DNA from 4 places in the Metabacillus hrfriensis genome. Region 1 is predicted to be linked to each of the others. Evidence: riboswitches for the same ligand, from Rfam matches in the RefSeq annotation. Region 1 holds a riboswitch; each other region holds the start of a gene.

Region 1 (4,256 bases):
AAAATGGCAATTATGCTGGAAAACAGAAAAAAAGAAGGAAACAGAAGAAGCTTTATATAATGATAAAAAGGTATTTTCGCACCAAAAACAATACCTACACTCATCAAAATAAATGTTAGACAAGCAATACATATATTCTTTGTAATGATCGTAAATAGTAAATAAGCAAAAGCAAACCCAACTTTCTCAACTGGATGAACATCTTTTAATGCACTAGTATAAGCATAATCATCGATTTTCAACATTAGGATCCCTTGTTTCTGCCATTTATTTAGAGGAATATTTTTTCCTGGCCCGGCCAAATCCGATTACATAACCAATGACAATCGCACCAGCAGCAGCCTGTAAAGAAAATAGTAAACTTTCAATTTCACCGCTTGGCGGCTCCCAAATTGTACTGAACCAAGGCTCATAAGCAGGTGCAATTTCCTCAATTAATTCTTCTGCTTGACCGTCAGCCCCGCCAAATTCAGCATCTTTTTGGAGATATAAAGGAATAATTGCCAGCACAATAACGAATAAAAACAAAATGAAATTTTTCATTTACCTAACCTCCTTAACAGCAGGCAGTTGATTTAATTCGGGCATATTATATTTTTGTAGCAAATTCATAACAATAACCGTTAATAATCCTTCACTAATTGCTAACGGAATTTGAGTAAAGGCAAAGATGGCTGCAAATTTTGAAAAAGATGCTGTAAATCCGCCCACTTCAGCTGGAAATGCTAGAGCTAATTGGACTGCAGTAACTAAGTATGTACCTAAATCTCCCAGCATAGCTGCCAGAAAAACAGCAACCGCAAACGATATCTTCCCTTTAATGCTGATCTTAAAGATTGCATATGCTAACAACGGACCTGCGACTGCCATCGAAAAAGCATTTGCACCTAAGGTTGTCAAACCGCCGTGCGCTAATAACAATGACTGAAATAATAGCACGATCGTACCCAATACACTCATTGCTGCAGGTCCAAACAATATGGCTCCTAAACCTGCTCCAGTTGGGTGAGAGCAACTGCCTGTTACTGAGGGAATCTTTAAGGCAGATAATACAAACGCAAAAGCAGCAGACAGGCCAAGCATTGTTTTCAATTCAGGGTTTTCTTTAAGCTTCTTACGTATAGAACGCAAGCCGGCAAGTATGAAGGGAAGTGTTGCAGCCCACCAAAAAACCGCCCAGCCAAAAGGCAAAAAACCTTCCATGATATGCATAGCATAAGCATCTTCGTACGAATTCAGCCAAAAATAACTTGTTAATCCCAGCACCATGATTAGTGACACCTGCCATGATTTTTTATTCATCTTCAATCTCCCTTAAAATTAGTAGCGTTCAAATAAAAAAAGCATTTAAACCCACTAGAGTTTAAATGCTTACAAGACAATTGTCAGCCCGTCACACAGACACAGCAATATCCTTTCGCACACACCTCCCTATTTCCCGTAGGTCACATTATGTTCTTTATACAGGCAGGTCTCCTGACTCATCTTCATTGTTTCCTGCGTCTTCCCGCTTTTTATAAAAAGCAGTGACAATATGCAGGTCACTCAGACTTACAGTGGCGGGAACCGTGTCGGACTTACACCGAGCTTCCCTTTTAAGCTATACATTCTCAATGTACAGCACCTGTTAAGATTGATTAATTTGTCTATACCTTACTATAAGGTTTAGCAGTTGTCTATTTATTTTTCTATGATTTAGCATGATCAAAAGAGGTATTTATGTCCTTTTTTATCCAACTATATGCATAAATAGGTTTCATATTTTTATAATAAATGTTTTTTCATACACGAGAAGGATCTTAATATATCTAATTCTGTCTCGATCATTAATTTTAGGAGTGTCCACCTCAACTCACAGAATAATAATGTAGAGGCGCTGAGTTTCATAAATTTAGTATTAAAGTTTCTTTTGCTTCGGGGGAATGGTGAAACGAATAGCAGGGGAAATGGCTTATTTTAATGTGATTTAGCGCTTCCGTTTTATCCGCCAAAATAATTGGACGGATTTTTTTGTTGTCCGATTTTTTAAAAAGTAGTTTGCTAATTTCTGAATTCTTGTTTAATATGAATATCGAAATAGACAAATTTATGAAATAATAACATTAAGAATAATAATTAAATAATTAAAAGATAGGTTCAAAAATCTTACCAAGATTTTGATTAAAAGGGAAGTACGGTGAAAAGCCGTCGCGGTACCCGCCACTGTAATGGGGAGCTTATTGCAAATGTCACTGATAATATTCGGGAAGACGCAATAAAGCAATGAACCTTAGTCAGGAGACCTGCCTATCTTTTACGCATACCCACGGGCTTATGGGTAGATGTGTAGTAGAAAATGCTATGTTCTTTTGCTATGTATTTTTTGTGCACCTCTATCTATATAGGGGTGCATTTTTATTTTTCAAAAAATAATGGACTGGAAGTGCTAAAATGACAACTTGGAATTTGAGGGAAACGAAACATCATGTATTAATTTGCAATGGCAGCAGCTGTATGAGGAAAGGAGGCGAGGAGGTTACGCAGGCGATTAGGGAGGAAGTCACAAATATGAATCTTGATACCTTGATACATACGACACGAACCCGCTGTAACGGAAGATGCAAGGATGCTTGTGTTGTAATTGTGTATCCTGAAGGAACATGGTACAAGGCGATTACTCCGGAAATTGGAAGTGAAATCGTACAGAAACATTTGGCTGGAAAAGAAATTTTAGAAGAAGCCGTTATTTACAAATATGATCAACAAGGTTTTGCTGCTCCGGAAAACACAGAGTGTGTAGCCGGAATATCCAAACCAATAAAATAAAGCCGTTAATTTGTCATCCTTTGAGATTCCTGAATAGCAGCATGAATTTGATGGGGAATTAGCATAGATAGAGTATCAGGTATACCTTGGGAACTTATGCTGGATAAAAAATTCTCAAACAACTTTACATAAACGGGTACTCGTTGTTGGTTCACTTATTATTTTTAAAATTTTTCGTCAACACGAAGAACAAATCAATTGAAAAAAGGTTATGAATCCGGAATTGTCCTGCTGCGGCAAGAATGCCATTTATTTCTGGATGATCGAAACTGATTAATCTTGGAAACGTTTAGTTTAGAGTCAGGCAGTTTATGTTGGCTGATAGTTTGAAAGGAGGAGCAAACGTGCGGGGAAAGTTACTTGTAATTGGTTTTGGACCTGGAAGTTTTGAACATATGACAAATAGAGCTCAGGAAGCCATACAAGAGAGCGATTATATCATTGGTTATAAAACATATGTTGAGTTAATAGAAAATCTCTTGACCGATCAGAAAATTATTAGTACAGGAATGTCCGAGGAAGTAAGTCGTGCTCAAGCGGCTGTCCGTCTTGCTGAAGAAGGATATAAAGTTGCAGTCATTTCCAGTGGTGATGCAGGTGTTTATGGGATGGCAGGCCTGGTCTATGAAGTATTAATTGATAAAGGGTGGAAAGAAGAAACAGGTGTAAGTGTCGAGGTAATCCCTGGTATATCGGCCATTAATTCCTGTGCTTCTCTTCTTGGTGCACCAATCATGCATGATGCATGCACGATTAGTTTAAGTGATCATTTAACTCCATGGGATCTAATTGAAAAACGAATTGAAGCGGCCGCACAAGCTGATTTTGTTGTAGCTCTGTATAACCCAAAGAGTGGACGCCGCACAAGACAAATTCAAGAGGCACAAAGGATATTATTACAATATCGATCACCCGATACACCAGTTGGGCTGGTGAAGAGTGCATATCGTGAGAGCGAAAAGATTGTGACAACCGATCTTGCACATATGCTTGATTACGATATCGGTATGCTGACGACTGTAGTTATTGGGAATTCATCTACGTTTTTTTATGATAATAAAATGATTACACCAAGGGGGTATCAAAGGAAGTATACATTAAATACAACTGAACAAAGATTAAAACCGCATGAACGCTTAAGACATGAAAATGAACCATGGGCACTCCATAAAGGCAAGAATGAAACTGATCATAGTACTGAAGTAAAAACTATAGACGGTATTGCTGCTTCCTTACAATTAGCTCTAGAAGCTCTTAGTAAAGTTGAAGGTGAACCTAAAAGGATTCTGGAAAACGAGACTGTTAATAATCCAGTAGTATCGATTTTTGAATTAGCCGTAAGTCCAGGAATCGCAAATAAGAAGTTTACACCAGACCAAATGATCACTCTCGCTGAGGTAGTCGGAGATGAGGGGACAATGGAATACACCCCGCACCATCAAATATATTTA
Region 2 (4,256 bases), 1.9 Mb from region 1:
GTTCAAAATATGCTGAATCGCGGCGGTCTGCAGTCCATGATGTGGTCCATCTCACTTATCATGATCGCCTTTGCTTTAGGTGGATTAATGGACAAGCTGCAGTTGATTCAAACACTTTTGAACGGTTTGATACGTCGGGTAAAAACAAAGGGCCAGCTTATCCTTGCAACGGTTTCTTCTTCAATAGGAGTCAATTTAGTTACAGGTGAGCAATACTTATCCATTTTTATTCCCGGTCAATCCTACAAGGGAGTTTATGAAAAACTGAATATCAATAAAAAATATCTATCAAGATCCCTTGATGATGGCGGTACACTCTTCAATCCATTAGTTCCATGGGGGGTCAGCGGAGCCTTTTTCGCACAGACTCTTGGTGTTGACGCCATCGTATACATCCCATTTGCATTATTTTTATGTCTTTCTCCTTTGTTCAGCATTTTGTACGGGTTTCTTCCTGAACGTAAAAATAACGGGAATCCAAACTTAGAATCAATTGCATCATAATAAAAAAAGGAAAGAGCTATAGCTCTTTCCTTTTTTATTATGATCCTGAAAATCTTAATCTATCATTTCCTCAAACAATCGCTGAAGTTCTCTCGTAACCGGACCCGGTACTCCCCCATTGACTTTCATTGAGTCAATCTCAATAACTGGAATGACTTCACTGGTTGTTGAAGTAATAAAAGCTTCATCAAGGTTTACAAGATCATCTGCTTTGATCATTTCTTCGATTAGCGTTAAACCGTTTTTTTCACACAGTTCAACGACCTTCATCCGTGTGATGCCATTTAAAATCAAGTTATTGGCAGGATGAGTATAAATCACACCGTTCCTTACTCCGTAAAAATTGGATGAAGAGCCTTCCGTTATATGCTCGCCCCTGTGCAGCAGAGCCTCATATGCACCATTTTCAAAAGCTTCCTGCTTTGCAAGGACATTCCCCAGCAAATTCAAACTTTTAATGTCACATCTGAGCCAGCGGACATCCTCCATCAAATGCAGTTTAATTCCTTTTTCCTGTTCTGCTGCAGGTTTTGAACAGGGAATTGGATAGGCCACAATTTGAGGCTTAACGTCTTGCCCGGGGAAAAGGTGCTTCCTCCCTGTTACGCCCCGTGTGATTTGCATATAGACCGCGCCGTCCTGCACTTGATTTTTCCGAAGCAGCTCATTAAGCATCGCCGTTAATTCCTCTGCTGTATTCTGCAGTACAATCTTAATCTCTTTTGCACTTCTGACAAATCGCTCCATATGCTCTTTCATCGCAAAATATGAGCCATTATATACTCTAATAACCTCGTACACACCATCCCCGAATTGATATCCTCTATCCTCAAAGTCAATGGATACTTCGTTTTTCTGTTTAAATTTACCGTTTAAAAGTATGTACATATGAAGGCTCCTTTATTTAGATTGAAAGCTGTTTTCAAAAATAAATCGGATCGAATAAATGTGATTGAATGAAAAACTTCCTCTCCCTATGTTATGATGAAACACGCTGGTCTGTAAAATGGTTTTACATTTTTATTTGAATTTCAGAAGATTTAAGTTGAAATTTCTTTTCCTGTCCATTATGATGAAATTAGCCAAGAACACAACATATTGATATTTAATCAAAACTACAATACTACATATTGAAAAACAACAGCGAGCAAAGGTGCCAATTTATTGGCTTAAAAGGGAATCCGGTGCAAATCCGGAACTGTCCCCGCAACTGTAAGTGTGACGAACTGGGATTACCACTGTACGAGATTGAAGTATGGGAAGGACTCAGCGAAGAATGATCACAAGTCAGGAGACCTGCCATTTGATTGCTAGATAGTTTCGAATTCTTCGGGGACTGAGGAGATGGAACGATGGTTAATAACAGGACTGCTTTCACCCTGTTATTCTATCGTTTGATCCGCTCATGATCCCATGAGCGGATTTTTTTTAGGCATAAAAATTCAGGCTCCCCGTTCAGAACTAGAAGCTGATAATGGCGCTTGCGCTTTTTTATTATTTTTTAGGAGGATGTCAAATGGCAACCACAATGGCAACTATTATTTTTAATGAACTTACACTTGAGAAATCCCCATTTTCAGAAAAACGGATTAAGAATTTCATAGATGAAATCGGACACGACTTTAAAGAGCTTGACCTGGATGATTACAGCACAAGAGTCATCCAAAGCATCGATGGCCGCAGTGAATATACAACATCCCAAATCTCCAATCTCCTTATTCTCGAAGGCCTCTCCAATATTAGTGAGCTTGAGCCTCAATGGACTTACTTTTGTGCTCGCATTTATCTAAGAAAGCTTTATAAGGAAGCTGCATTCAACCGCAATCAGCATAATGGATATGATTCGTTTGTGAACTTAATCCAAACACTCACTGATAAGGGCATATACAGTCCGCATTTGCTTAACGCCTATTCACATGAAGAAATAGAAAGCCTCTCTTCCATCATTCAGCCGGAAAAAGATAAGCTGTTTACATATATTGGACTTCGCACTCTGTCTGACCGCTACTTAGCAAGAGATTTTGATAAAAAAATATTTGAACTGCCTCAGGAACGTTATTTGGTCATTGCCATGACGCTAATGGCCAATGAAAAGACAGAGCACCGTCTGCAGCTTGTCAAAGAAGCTTACTGGGCCCTCAGCAATTTGTACATGACCGTTGCTACACCGACGCTTTCAAATGCCGGCAAGCCTGTTGGCCAGCTGTCGAGCTGTTTTATAGATACAGTAGATGATAGTCTGCAAGGAATCTTTGACAGCAATACAGATATTGCAAATCTTTCAAAATCAGGCGGAGGCATCGGAGTTTATTTAGGAAAAATCCGCAGCCGCGGAAGTGACATCAAAGGCTTTAAAGGGGTCTCATCCGGTGTCATCCCATGGATGAAGCAGCTGAATAATACGGCAGTAAGTGTAGACCAGCTCGGTCAAAGGAAAGGAGCCATCGCTGTCTATTTGGATGTGTGGCATAAAGATATCTTTTCATTCCTGGATTCAAAGCTGAATAATGGCGATGAGCGTTTAAGAACTCATGACTTATTTACAGGTGTCTGCTTGCCGGATCTTTTCATGGAGCAGGCGGAAAACCGCGGCGACTGGCATTTATTTGATCCGCATGAAGTCCGTAAAGTGATGGGGTATTCCTTAGAAGATTTTTACGATGAAGGAAAAGGTTTCGGCTCCTTCCGCGATAAGTATTGGGAATGCGTCAATCATCCTGATCTATCTAAACAAACCGTACCTGCTATTGAAATTATGAAAGGCATCATGAAAGGCCAGCTTGAATCAGGCACCCCATTCATGTTTTATCGTGATGAAGTGAATCGCAGCAATCCGAATTCACATAAGGGCATGGTCTATTGCAGCAATCTGTGTACAGAGATAACTCAAAATCAGAGCGCAACGACAATGGATGAGCAATTCACAGAAGACGGAAAAATCATCACCGTTAAAACGCCGGGTGATTTTGTTGTCTGCAATCTGTCATCTATTAATCTTGCAAGAGCTGCCGCTGATGAAGTGCTTGAGCGTCTTATTACCATCCAGGTCAGAATGCTCGATAACGTGATAGATCTGAATGACATACCTGTGATGCAGGCTAAACTCACCAATCAGAAATACCGTGCAGTCGGCCTTGGAACATTCGGCTGGCATCACCTGCTTGCTTTAAAACGTCTGAAATGGGAAGACGAAGAAGCCGTACAGTATGCTGACAAGTTATATGAAGAGATTGCCTTTTACACGATCCAGGCAAGTATGAAGCTTGCTGCTGAAAAAGGAGCCTATCCAGTTTTTGAGGGATCAAAATGGCATACCGGAGAGTATTTCGAAAGCAGAGATTACACTTCGGAAAATATGCCATGGGATGAATTAAAACAGCAGGTTATGGAAAAAGGGCTTCGCAACGGCTACTTGATGGCTGTGGCGCCAAATGCTTCTACCTCCATTCTTGCTGGCAGTACAGCGAGCATCGATCCAATTTTCCAAAAAATGTACTCTGAAGAGAAAAAGGATTATAAAATACCTGTTACTGCTCCAGATTTAAATGCCGAAACCACATGGTACTATAAGTCAGCCTATTTCATTGATCAAATGTGGAGCATCAGGCAGAATGCCGCAAGACAAAAGCATATTGATCAATCGGTTTCGTTTAATTTTTATGTACAGAACACGATAAAAGCAAAAGAATTGCTGAACTTGCACCTATCAGCCTGGAAGGCAGGTTTAAAGACCACCTATTATGTCCGGTCTA
Region 3 (4,256 bases), 640 kb from region 1:
AAAGTCCGTTTGTGACTTTTTTGGCGGATTCGTTCTGACACGCATCTAGGCATCGGCGCCGGCTCCGAACGCAGATATCTTTATTATATAATCCACAGCCTTTTGACTTTTATAAATTCCTGAACGTATAAAAAGGAAGGTGCTCCCTTCCTTTATTTCCAGCTATTTTATGATTGTTTAGGCTTCGTAAATACGATTGCGCTTCTTTCGTATTCTACATCTTTAGAGCCAAGCCTCGCATTCGCGACTCTTGCAGCAGCAAAGAAGTAATCTGACAATCTATTCATATATGTTAATACGTGTTCATTAATCTCCGTCTGCTTCTGCAGGGAAACGATGCAGCGTTCAGCTCTTCTGGCTACTGTTCTTGCAATATGTATCGCGGATGCTGCTTGTGTGCCTCCGGGAAGGATAAATCGCTGCAGCGGAGGAGCTTCAGCAGAATAATGATCGATTCTTTCTTCTAAAAATGCAATCATTTCAGCTGTTGTTTTATAGGGATGCTTCTGTTTGCCATGTATAACCGCAAGATCACTGCCGCAATCAAACAGTTCATGCTGGATCTTTTCAAATTCATGATACAAGTCAATCAGTTTTTCTTCATGAAGCCACGTCATGGCAAGTCCGACAAATGAATTTACTTCATCAATTGTGCCGTATGCCTCGACTCTTAAGTCATCTTTGTCGACACGGCCGCCAATTATACTTGTTTTCCCTTTGTCGCCAGTTCTCGTATACAGATTCAATTTTAAGCAGCTCCTTTAGGGTTTAAAATAAAAAGAGCGAATCTAATCGCTCTTTTATTTTACCATTTTTCTTATTGCATTGTTATGCCATAATCCTTCTTATTCAAGTAATACTCAAACGTTTTTCGCATAACAGGATAAAGCAGAAGAAAGAAAATTCCATTTCCGATTGCATGTGCTGTATCAAAAGGCAAGCCTGCAAGGTAATAAGCTAAGCCATGGTCAGTTAATACAAACATATTCAGTGATACAACAAACCCGAAAAGATAACCCGACAATACAGAAATGGGTGTAAAGATGATCAGACGATTTGATTTCACAAATTTGCCTAAAAAACCTGATAATAACGCGAGTGTACCCCATGCGAGCATTTGCCAGATTGTCCATGTTCCCATTCCGAGCAGCAAATTGCTCAAGAAGCAGCCTAATACGGCTACAATCATGCCATTTACAGGACCAATTAGGATTGAAGTAATCAGAATAATCGCTGTCATTGGCTGGACGTTCGGAACAAATTGAAAGGCCATTCGCCCTACAACTGATAAAGCAATCAGCAGGGAAAGCAGACTGATTCTTCTAGTTGTCATAACGTGATCCAGGATTACTCATATTTTCTTAAATCGAACTCTACTTTATCTCCATCTTTCAGCTCGATTTCATTAGCACCAGTCATCGCATCTTCTCCATTTACGATTAAGTGCCAGTAGGTTTTATCCTTATCGCTTGCCATCATTCCATCAATTCCGCTGATGAACCCTCCAGCTTCTTCCACTTCAAAATTCGCTTTCATTGCATCCATCAGAGTCTGCCCTTCTTCAAAAGATACTTCTTTTGAATCAACTTTCTCTGCCATTTCGTTTTTAGTCAGTGTAACAACAGCTTTTGTCTCTTCTGCTTTTTCTCCATTTTCAGCGGCCTGCTCTGATCCCTGAGCTTCCTTCTTCGGCTCCTCTGCTGTATTTCCGCAAGCTGCAAGCAGCGCTAAAAATAAAACAGACAGTAAGCTTAAAAATTTATTCACAACTAATCTCTCCTTCATCTGTATGTAACTATTTTGTGAAACATGAAACCACAAAACAAAAAGCCCATCTGCAGATGGGCTTAATAAACGGCATAATAAGAAACAGATTGTATGCAATGAAACATAAATCCTGCCGTTTCTATGCTCAACCCCCGAAGAATACAAACAATGTAAGAGATTCCGGCAGGTCTACTGACTTTTGCTTCATTCTCCACTTGAACCTTCCCATATAATAAACAGCAAGAGAGCCATCTGATTATATAGTGGTTTAACCAAAGTTTCGTCGGCAAATACAGTTGCGGGGACAGTTCAGGCATTGCACCCGATTCCCTATTAAGCGTAAAGCACCTATATCTCAAAATATACGATTTTTAATTCAGTCTTATTTTACATAAAATGACTCAGGTCTTCAACAGTAATTTTATAAGGCGTTCCTTATGAAACAAGAATTTTCGTCACGTTCTATCAGAAAGATCGCTTTTTCGAGGCAAATAGAAGCTGAATGCTGTACCTTCATTTACCTTGCTGTGTACATTGATCGTGCCGGAATGGGCATCTACGATGTTTTTTGCAATCGCGAGGCCAAGTCCCGTGCCCGAACGGCCTCTCGTTCTTGCTTTATCTGCTTTATAAAACCGTTCAAAGACAAAAGGCAGATCTTCTTCTACAATACCTGTACCTGTGTCTTTTACATCTATTTTCATGCCGCCTGCAACGGTTTGAACATGAATTTCAACAGATCCCCCTTCAAGCGTATGCCTGATCGCATTATCAATAAGATTCGTCAAAACCTGCTCAATTTTATCGGGATCTAAAACAAACTCAGGGTCATCTATCGAAAATGAAGAGGTTAACGTAATTTTTTTGTCCCTTGCAAGTCCCTGGAATTTTCGGTTGATTTTTTCAATAAACTCATGAATAGAGATTCGTTCTAAATTCAGAGAAATGTGACCGGCTTCCATTCTTGCCAGGTCCAGTAAATCGTTAACAAGTCTTCCCATGCGCAGCGATTCATCGTAGATTACCTGTGCAATCTCCTTTTTCTCTTCTTCAGAGCTTGCAATGTCATCGACGATCGCTTCACTGTATCCCTGCAGCATGGCAATCGGCGTTCTCAGCTCATGACTTACATTGGCAATAAAATCCTTCCGCAGCTTATCCAGCCTTCTCTCTTCTGTCATATCTCTGAGAACAGCAACTGCACCCCGAACATATGACTGGTTATAGAGAGGGCTCATAACCATCACCCAGCTTCTGCCCTGCAGATTGACCTCGACTATGTGTTCTCTCTCTGTGCTGACAACTCTTTGAAATAATTCTTTTGCTACTGGAGGGATTTCCTCTCCCTCATTAATTTGCATTTTTTGTTCGTAGTACCAGGACTGAAGAAACCGTTCAGCAGGGGGATTGGTGACGAGAATCGTCCCGTCAATATTCAGCGTAATGACTCCATCTGCCATACTGCTTAAAATACTGGTTAAATGTTCTTTTTCCTGGTTGAGTGCATTGATATTGAATTTCAGCTGCCTGCCCATTTGATTAAACGCGACGGCAAGCTCGCCAATTTCGTCATGACTTAAAATCGGCACCTTCGTATCAAATTTTCCTCGTGTAAGCTCCTGCGTTACTTCCCGCATTTTTCTGAGCGGATAAGTGATTCTTGTTGATAGAAAGAATGCGAATATCGTTGTTAATACAATGGCAATACCTGCCGCAAGCAGAATATATTTTGTCGTATGCTTTGTTGTTTCATGAACAGCAAGCAGCGACTGCGACATAAACACTGCCCCGTTTTCTCCATTTTTCAGCTCATAGGGTACGCCGACGACCAGCACTTCCTCGTTATTATCCGAACTGATCTGCTGCTCAATGGAGAGTTGGGTGAGCTTGCTGACATTTTTTTGATCTGCAAATACTTTAGACAGCTCGCTGTCATTCTGAATATCCTCCATTTCAAAAACAGGGGTACTGTCAAATTTCTTTGGCGAAAACCAGTATTTGTTCTGATCTTCCACGATGATGATGCTTGTAAGCTCATCGGCCAGTTCCCATGAGATTGACCTCGCCAGTTCTTGATCTTCATGTTTTTCAAGAATAACAGAGATTTTGTTGGCTAATTGTGTAAGCTCCCGTTTGGCCTCGTCCACATGATAATTTTCAATGAATTCCAGAAGAAGCACAGTCAGAATTAATAAAACAAATGAAACGAGCAATAAAATGGTAAACCACAGTTTACCGACAACGCTTTTCCAAAACATCATTCACTGCCTACCTCAAATTTGTATCCAACTCCCCATACAGTCACAATCATGGCAGCTGCATCCGGTGATACCTTGCTCAGTTTTTCTCTCAGGCGTTTTACATGTGTATCAACTGTACGCAGATCACCAAAGAACTCGTATTGCCATACTTCTTTTAATAATTTCTCGCGGTCGTATACTTTGTCCGGTGTTTTTGCGAGGAAATAAAGCAGCTCATATTCTTTAGGA
Region 4 (4,256 bases), 250 kb from region 1:
CTGTTCATTGGCTTTGTTAAGGAATGTATGTAGGCTAAAGCTTCAATCCCTTTTTGTTTACTGACAGGCTCTATCGCATCTATCTGCTGATAAATATCAATCATTTCTATTTCACCTCCTTATAAAAAAACGTTTTCATTGCTGAATATATCTTTTTCATTTGAATAGAGCCTTTAACGTGGGCAGCAAGTCTGTCGTATTCGCTTTCTTTAAAAGCACGAAAGCGGAGCGAGCGCTCAATCGGCTTCAGGCCTTTTTTCTGACGGAGCTTATTCAAATAAAGCCATCTGAATTCATCGTTATGAAAAACATCATGCAAGTACGTGCCGAACACCTGGCCATCTCGAGCGGTACAGCCTTCCTCTGTTCCGGAGAGGACTGAAAAAGGTTCTGCTTTCCTTGTTGATGCTGTTTGTCCCATATGGATCTCATACCCTGATAAAGAAATTCTGCCAAAATCTTTTAGTGAGCAATAGCCCTCAGAGCGGATGGTTTTCTTTTCGGATAAGATGGTTGTATTTACAGGGAAAATACCAAGTCCACCAAGTTCCTGATGATCTGATTCAACGCCGTTTGGATCCATCAGCTTTTCGCCGAGCATTTGATAGCCTCCGCAAATGCCTGCTAGTTGAGTTCCTTTTTCATAAGCAGATCTTATTTTGTCAAAGAGTCCTGTTTGCTTAAGAAACAGCAGGTCTTCAGCTGTGTTTTTGGTTCCAGGCAAAATGATGAGATCAGGATTTCCAAAATGCACAGCTTTTTTAACAAAACGGATATTCACATCAGGCTCCAGTCTTAACGGATCGATATCTGTAAAGTTGGATAATCTCGGATATGAAAGAACAGCTACGTCAAGTTCTGCATCGTGATTGGTACCATTTGAATACTGGCTTAAAACAAGGGAATCTTCCCCATCTATTTCAAGGTCAGGCAAAAATGGAACAACTCCAAGTACCGGCAGCCCCGTATATTCTTCAAACCAGTCCAATCCCGGCTGAAGCAGTGAAAGGTCCCCTCTGAATTTATTGATGATGACACCTATAATCCGCTTCCGGTCACACTCGCTAATGAGCTGAAGGGTCCCGACCAGACTGGCGAAAACGCCTCCTTTGTCAATATCTCCGATTAAAATCACTGGAGCTTCTGCAATTGCTGCTACTCTCATATTGACAAGCTCTCGGTCATTTAAATTAACCTCTGCAGGAGAACCTGCTCCTTCTATCACAATGACCTCGTATTTGTCCGACAGTTTCATCAGCGATTCTTTAATCGCCTCAAGACCTAACTGGAAAAAGTCCTCTCTGTACTCGGATGCCTTCATATTTGCATAGGGCTTCCCGTGAAAAACGACCTGAGACTCCATATCTTTTGAAGGTTTAATTAGGATCGGATTCATATCAGTTGTGGCTTCAATTCCGGCAGCTTCGGCCTGAATTCCCTGAGCTCTGCCTATTTCCTTGCCATCACTGGTAATGTAAGAATTCAGAGCCATATTTTGTGATTTAAAAGGCGCTGTTCGATAGCCGTCCTCTCGAAATATCCGGCATAGTGCCGTAACGAGCATGCTTTTTCCAGCGTCTGAATGTGTACCCTGAATCATCAGTTTTAATGATTTTGGCTCATTAGTATTCAATTCCATAGATGGCATCTACACCTTCTTCGTAGTAGTGCTTTTCCACATTGATAACAGACACAAGGTCAGCGATTTCCTTTATTTCATCCTTTGCATCTCTTCCTGTCAAAACAATATGAACATGATTTGGGCGGTTTTGAATCGTATGTATGACATCCTCAATAGGCAGCACGTCATCGATCGGAAACGTATGAATAGCAAGCGCATTATTGATTTCATCAAGAATGACGACATCATACTCTCCGCTCAAAATCTTTTCCTTGGCGATTTGCCAGGCTGATTTTAAAGCTTTCCGGTGCACATCTGGTGTTTTAGTCCAAGTGAATCCTGCTCCAAGCTGATGGATTTCAGCACCGTTGAGTTTTTCAAGCACGTTTTTTTCACCGTAGGTTCTCTCTGGTGATTTTATAAACTGCAGGATGGATACTTTCATACCTCTTCCAATCGCACGGACAGCAAGACCTATGGATGCTGTTGTTTTTCCTTTGCCATTACCCGTATAAACAAGCAATCTTCCTTTTTGATCTTTCCCTGTCATTCACTCATCTCCTCTTTTCGTCTTTAAACATAAAAAAGACCTTGAACTGAATGGAAGTCAGTCAAGGCCTTTAATAAGCAAAGTCATACACACTAAGGGTACCTGACTTATTCTTCCCACCGAAAAACAAGCAATCAATCATTAAAAGCAGGTCTCCTGGCTTTGCGCTTCATTTTCTATTGAACCTTCCCAACTTGAAAAGTCAGTGGCGTTTCAACTGAATCTGCGCTTACAGTAGCGGGGGCTGCACCGGATTCTGACCGGTTTCCCTATTATCCTGATCTCATCAGGCACTTTTAAAGAAATCATATTTTTTGTTCATTGTAATCTATAAATCTGGAAATGTCATCAACTTCTTTTTTGTATCTGAAAATGAACTCATTAAGTCAGGCTATTTCTCGATTAGGCTTAAATCCTCCAGCTCCAGGCGAGTTGTTGTTTCCATTTGAATTCTCTCGCCAAATTGCAGTTTGATCAGTTTTTTAAATAGCGGCCCATCATACACAAAGGTATGATACTCTCCTGCCTCACCCATTGGGCATATCGGTGTGGACTTCATTCTTTCTATTAGCTGCTGATCAATTTCATGGCCGAGCCATGTGTCATCAAGCACATTATCCTGAGTTCTGATGATGACTGCTTTGTATCCGCTATCTGCAAAATCTTGAAGGGCTTGCGCAGCTTCATCCTTCTTCATCCATAACGGATACAGTGCTTCTAAGCCAGCTGAGTCTGCCGTATTTTCTCCCCAGCTGCGGTGTTCATCAAGATATAAATCTCCGAAAGCTGCGCTAGTAAGTTGATATTTATTCTTCAAATCTTTAAGTGAGTCTATAAAACTTTGAGTATATCCCTTAAATGTGCATCTAATAAAATGCACAGGAATACCTAAGGCTTCGCTTTGTTTTAGTATTGCTTCCATTTTCTCGCCATGTCCGAACGTCCTCTCTAGCTCAATAGGTACAGTGGTTATAAGACATGCAATTTCATGACCTTGGCCAATGAGCTTATGCAGTGCCATACAGCCATCTTTGCCGCCGCTCCATGATAGAGCAATTTTTTTCTTCATTTCGATACACCGCTTTCAATCTTTTTTATGTATTCTTTGTCTGTCTTTTTCCATTTTGATTATGATTCATAAGGAATCTTAAGTCAAAAGAAATTGCCGCCTCATTTGACAAGGATGTATTAAAATACATCAAGTTGCTTCTTAAGGTCGCTATTTTTCTATCAAAAAACACCAAAATGAATAATTATCCACTTTGGCGCTCTTTATATAGCTTTACCATTACTATTTTCATTATTTAATCTAAAGCCATTTTCATAGCCGTTCTGTATAATAGCTCCGTTCCAATTGAGATATCCTCCATCGTTGAATACTCTTTAGGATTATGGCTGATACCGTCTTTACAGCGGACAAAGATCATCCCATACTCACATTCGTACGACATCGCTAATGAATCATGAAAAGGTCCGCTCATCAATTCAATCGGATTCAGTCCGATATGTGAACTCTCATTTTTCATTATCTTCATGATTCTTTCAGAGCAATACCGCGGTTCACTATTTGTATCTTCTGAAATGGTATAAGTTAATCCATGCAGTTCAGAAATTGTGTGGATTTTTTTTCTTAGCAGATTTTCAATAAAATCGCGTCTTTCAATCTCAATATCTCTTAAATCGATTGTAAAGCTGACTTTTTCCGGAATGATATTTCGCGAGTCTGGGAAGATTTTCATGCTTCCAACTGTACCGACTGTAGGCGCAGTGACATCCTCGCTTGTTAATTCATTAAGGGCAACAACAATTTTTGCAGCTCCTACAAGCGCATCCTGCCTCATATGCATGGGAACAGATCCTGCGTGTCCTGCAAAGCCCTCAAGTTCTACCGTCAGCCATAATGGTCCTGATATTCCTGTAACGATTCCAACAGGTGTATCTTTTGCTTCAAGAATCGGCCCTTGTTCAATGTGGAGCTCTATAAATGCGGAAATGCCTCCAGAAGGATATTCTGAGTCCTTAAATTTTTCGGGATCACATCCAAATTCAATCAATGCCTCTTTTCGAGTGATTCCACTTTTATCT

What was found. Region 1 has a riboswitch for cobalamin ahead of QLQ22_RS13835 ((2Fe-2S) ferredoxin domain-containing protein). Riboswitches for the same ligand answer to the same signal wherever they lie in the genome.
Region 2: it holds a riboswitch for cobalamin, as region 1 does, so the genes downstream of both, QLQ22_RS04605 (ribonucleoside-diphosphate reductase subunit alpha) here and QLQ22_RS13835 ((2Fe-2S) ferredoxin domain-containing protein) in region 1, are expected to answer to the same signal.
Region 3: it holds a riboswitch for cobalamin, as region 1 does, so the genes downstream of both, QLQ22_RS16885 (DUF4430 domain-containing protein) here and QLQ22_RS13835 ((2Fe-2S) ferredoxin domain-containing protein) in region 1, are expected to answer to the same signal.
Region 4: it holds a riboswitch for cobalamin, as region 1 does, so the genes downstream of both, cobO (cob(I)yrinic acid a,c-diamide adenosyltransferase) here and QLQ22_RS13835 ((2Fe-2S) ferredoxin domain-containing protein) in region 1, are expected to answer to the same signal.

What each region holds. Positions count from the first base shown of each region.
Region 1 is NZ_CP126116.1:2,778,319-2,782,574, reverse strand. It holds gene cbiQ (cobalt ECF transporter T component CbiQ) at 1-242, opposite strand, end outside; gene QLQ22_RS13845 (energy-coupling factor ABC transporter substrate-binding protein) at 268-543, opposite strand; gene QLQ22_RS13840 (energy-coupling factor ABC transporter permease) at 544-1,302, opposite strand; cobalamin riboswitch at 1,450-1,641, opposite strand; cobalamin riboswitch at 2,116-2,304, shown strand; gene QLQ22_RS13835 ((2Fe-2S) ferredoxin domain-containing protein) at 2,431-2,805, shown strand; gene cobJ (precorrin-3B C(17)-methyltransferase) at 3,150-4,256, shown strand, end outside.
Region 2 is NZ_CP126116.1:906,979-911,234, reverse strand. It holds gene nhaC (Na+/H+ antiporter NhaC) at 1-504, shown strand, start outside; gene dat (D-amino-acid transaminase) at 559-1,392, opposite strand; cobalamin riboswitch at 1,640-1,822, shown strand; gene QLQ22_RS04605 (ribonucleoside-diphosphate reductase subunit alpha) at 2,021-4,256, shown strand, end outside.
Region 3 is NZ_CP126116.1:3,418,117-3,422,372, forward strand. It holds gene QLQ22_RS16875 (cob(I)yrinic acid a,c-diamide adenosyltransferase) at 168-746, opposite strand; gene QLQ22_RS16880 (ECF transporter S component) at 818-1,333, opposite strand; gene QLQ22_RS16885 (DUF4430 domain-containing protein) at 1,348-1,767, opposite strand; cobalamin riboswitch at 1,933-2,134, opposite strand; gene QLQ22_RS16890 (ATP-binding protein) at 2,223-4,028, opposite strand; gene QLQ22_RS16895 (response regulator transcription factor) at 4,025-4,256, opposite strand, start outside.
Region 4 is NZ_CP126116.1:2,527,726-2,531,981, forward strand. It holds gene cobT (nicotinate-nucleotide--dimethylbenzimidazole phosphoribosyltransferase) at 1-104, opposite strand, end outside; gene QLQ22_RS12625 (cobyric acid synthase) at 107-1,639, opposite strand; gene cobO (cob(I)yrinic acid a,c-diamide adenosyltransferase) at 1,623-2,171, opposite strand; cobalamin riboswitch at 2,301-2,484, opposite strand; gene QLQ22_RS12635 (Dph6-related ATP pyrophosphatase) at 2,563-3,240, opposite strand; gene QLQ22_RS12640 (M20 family metallo-hydrolase) at 3,476-4,256, opposite strand, start outside.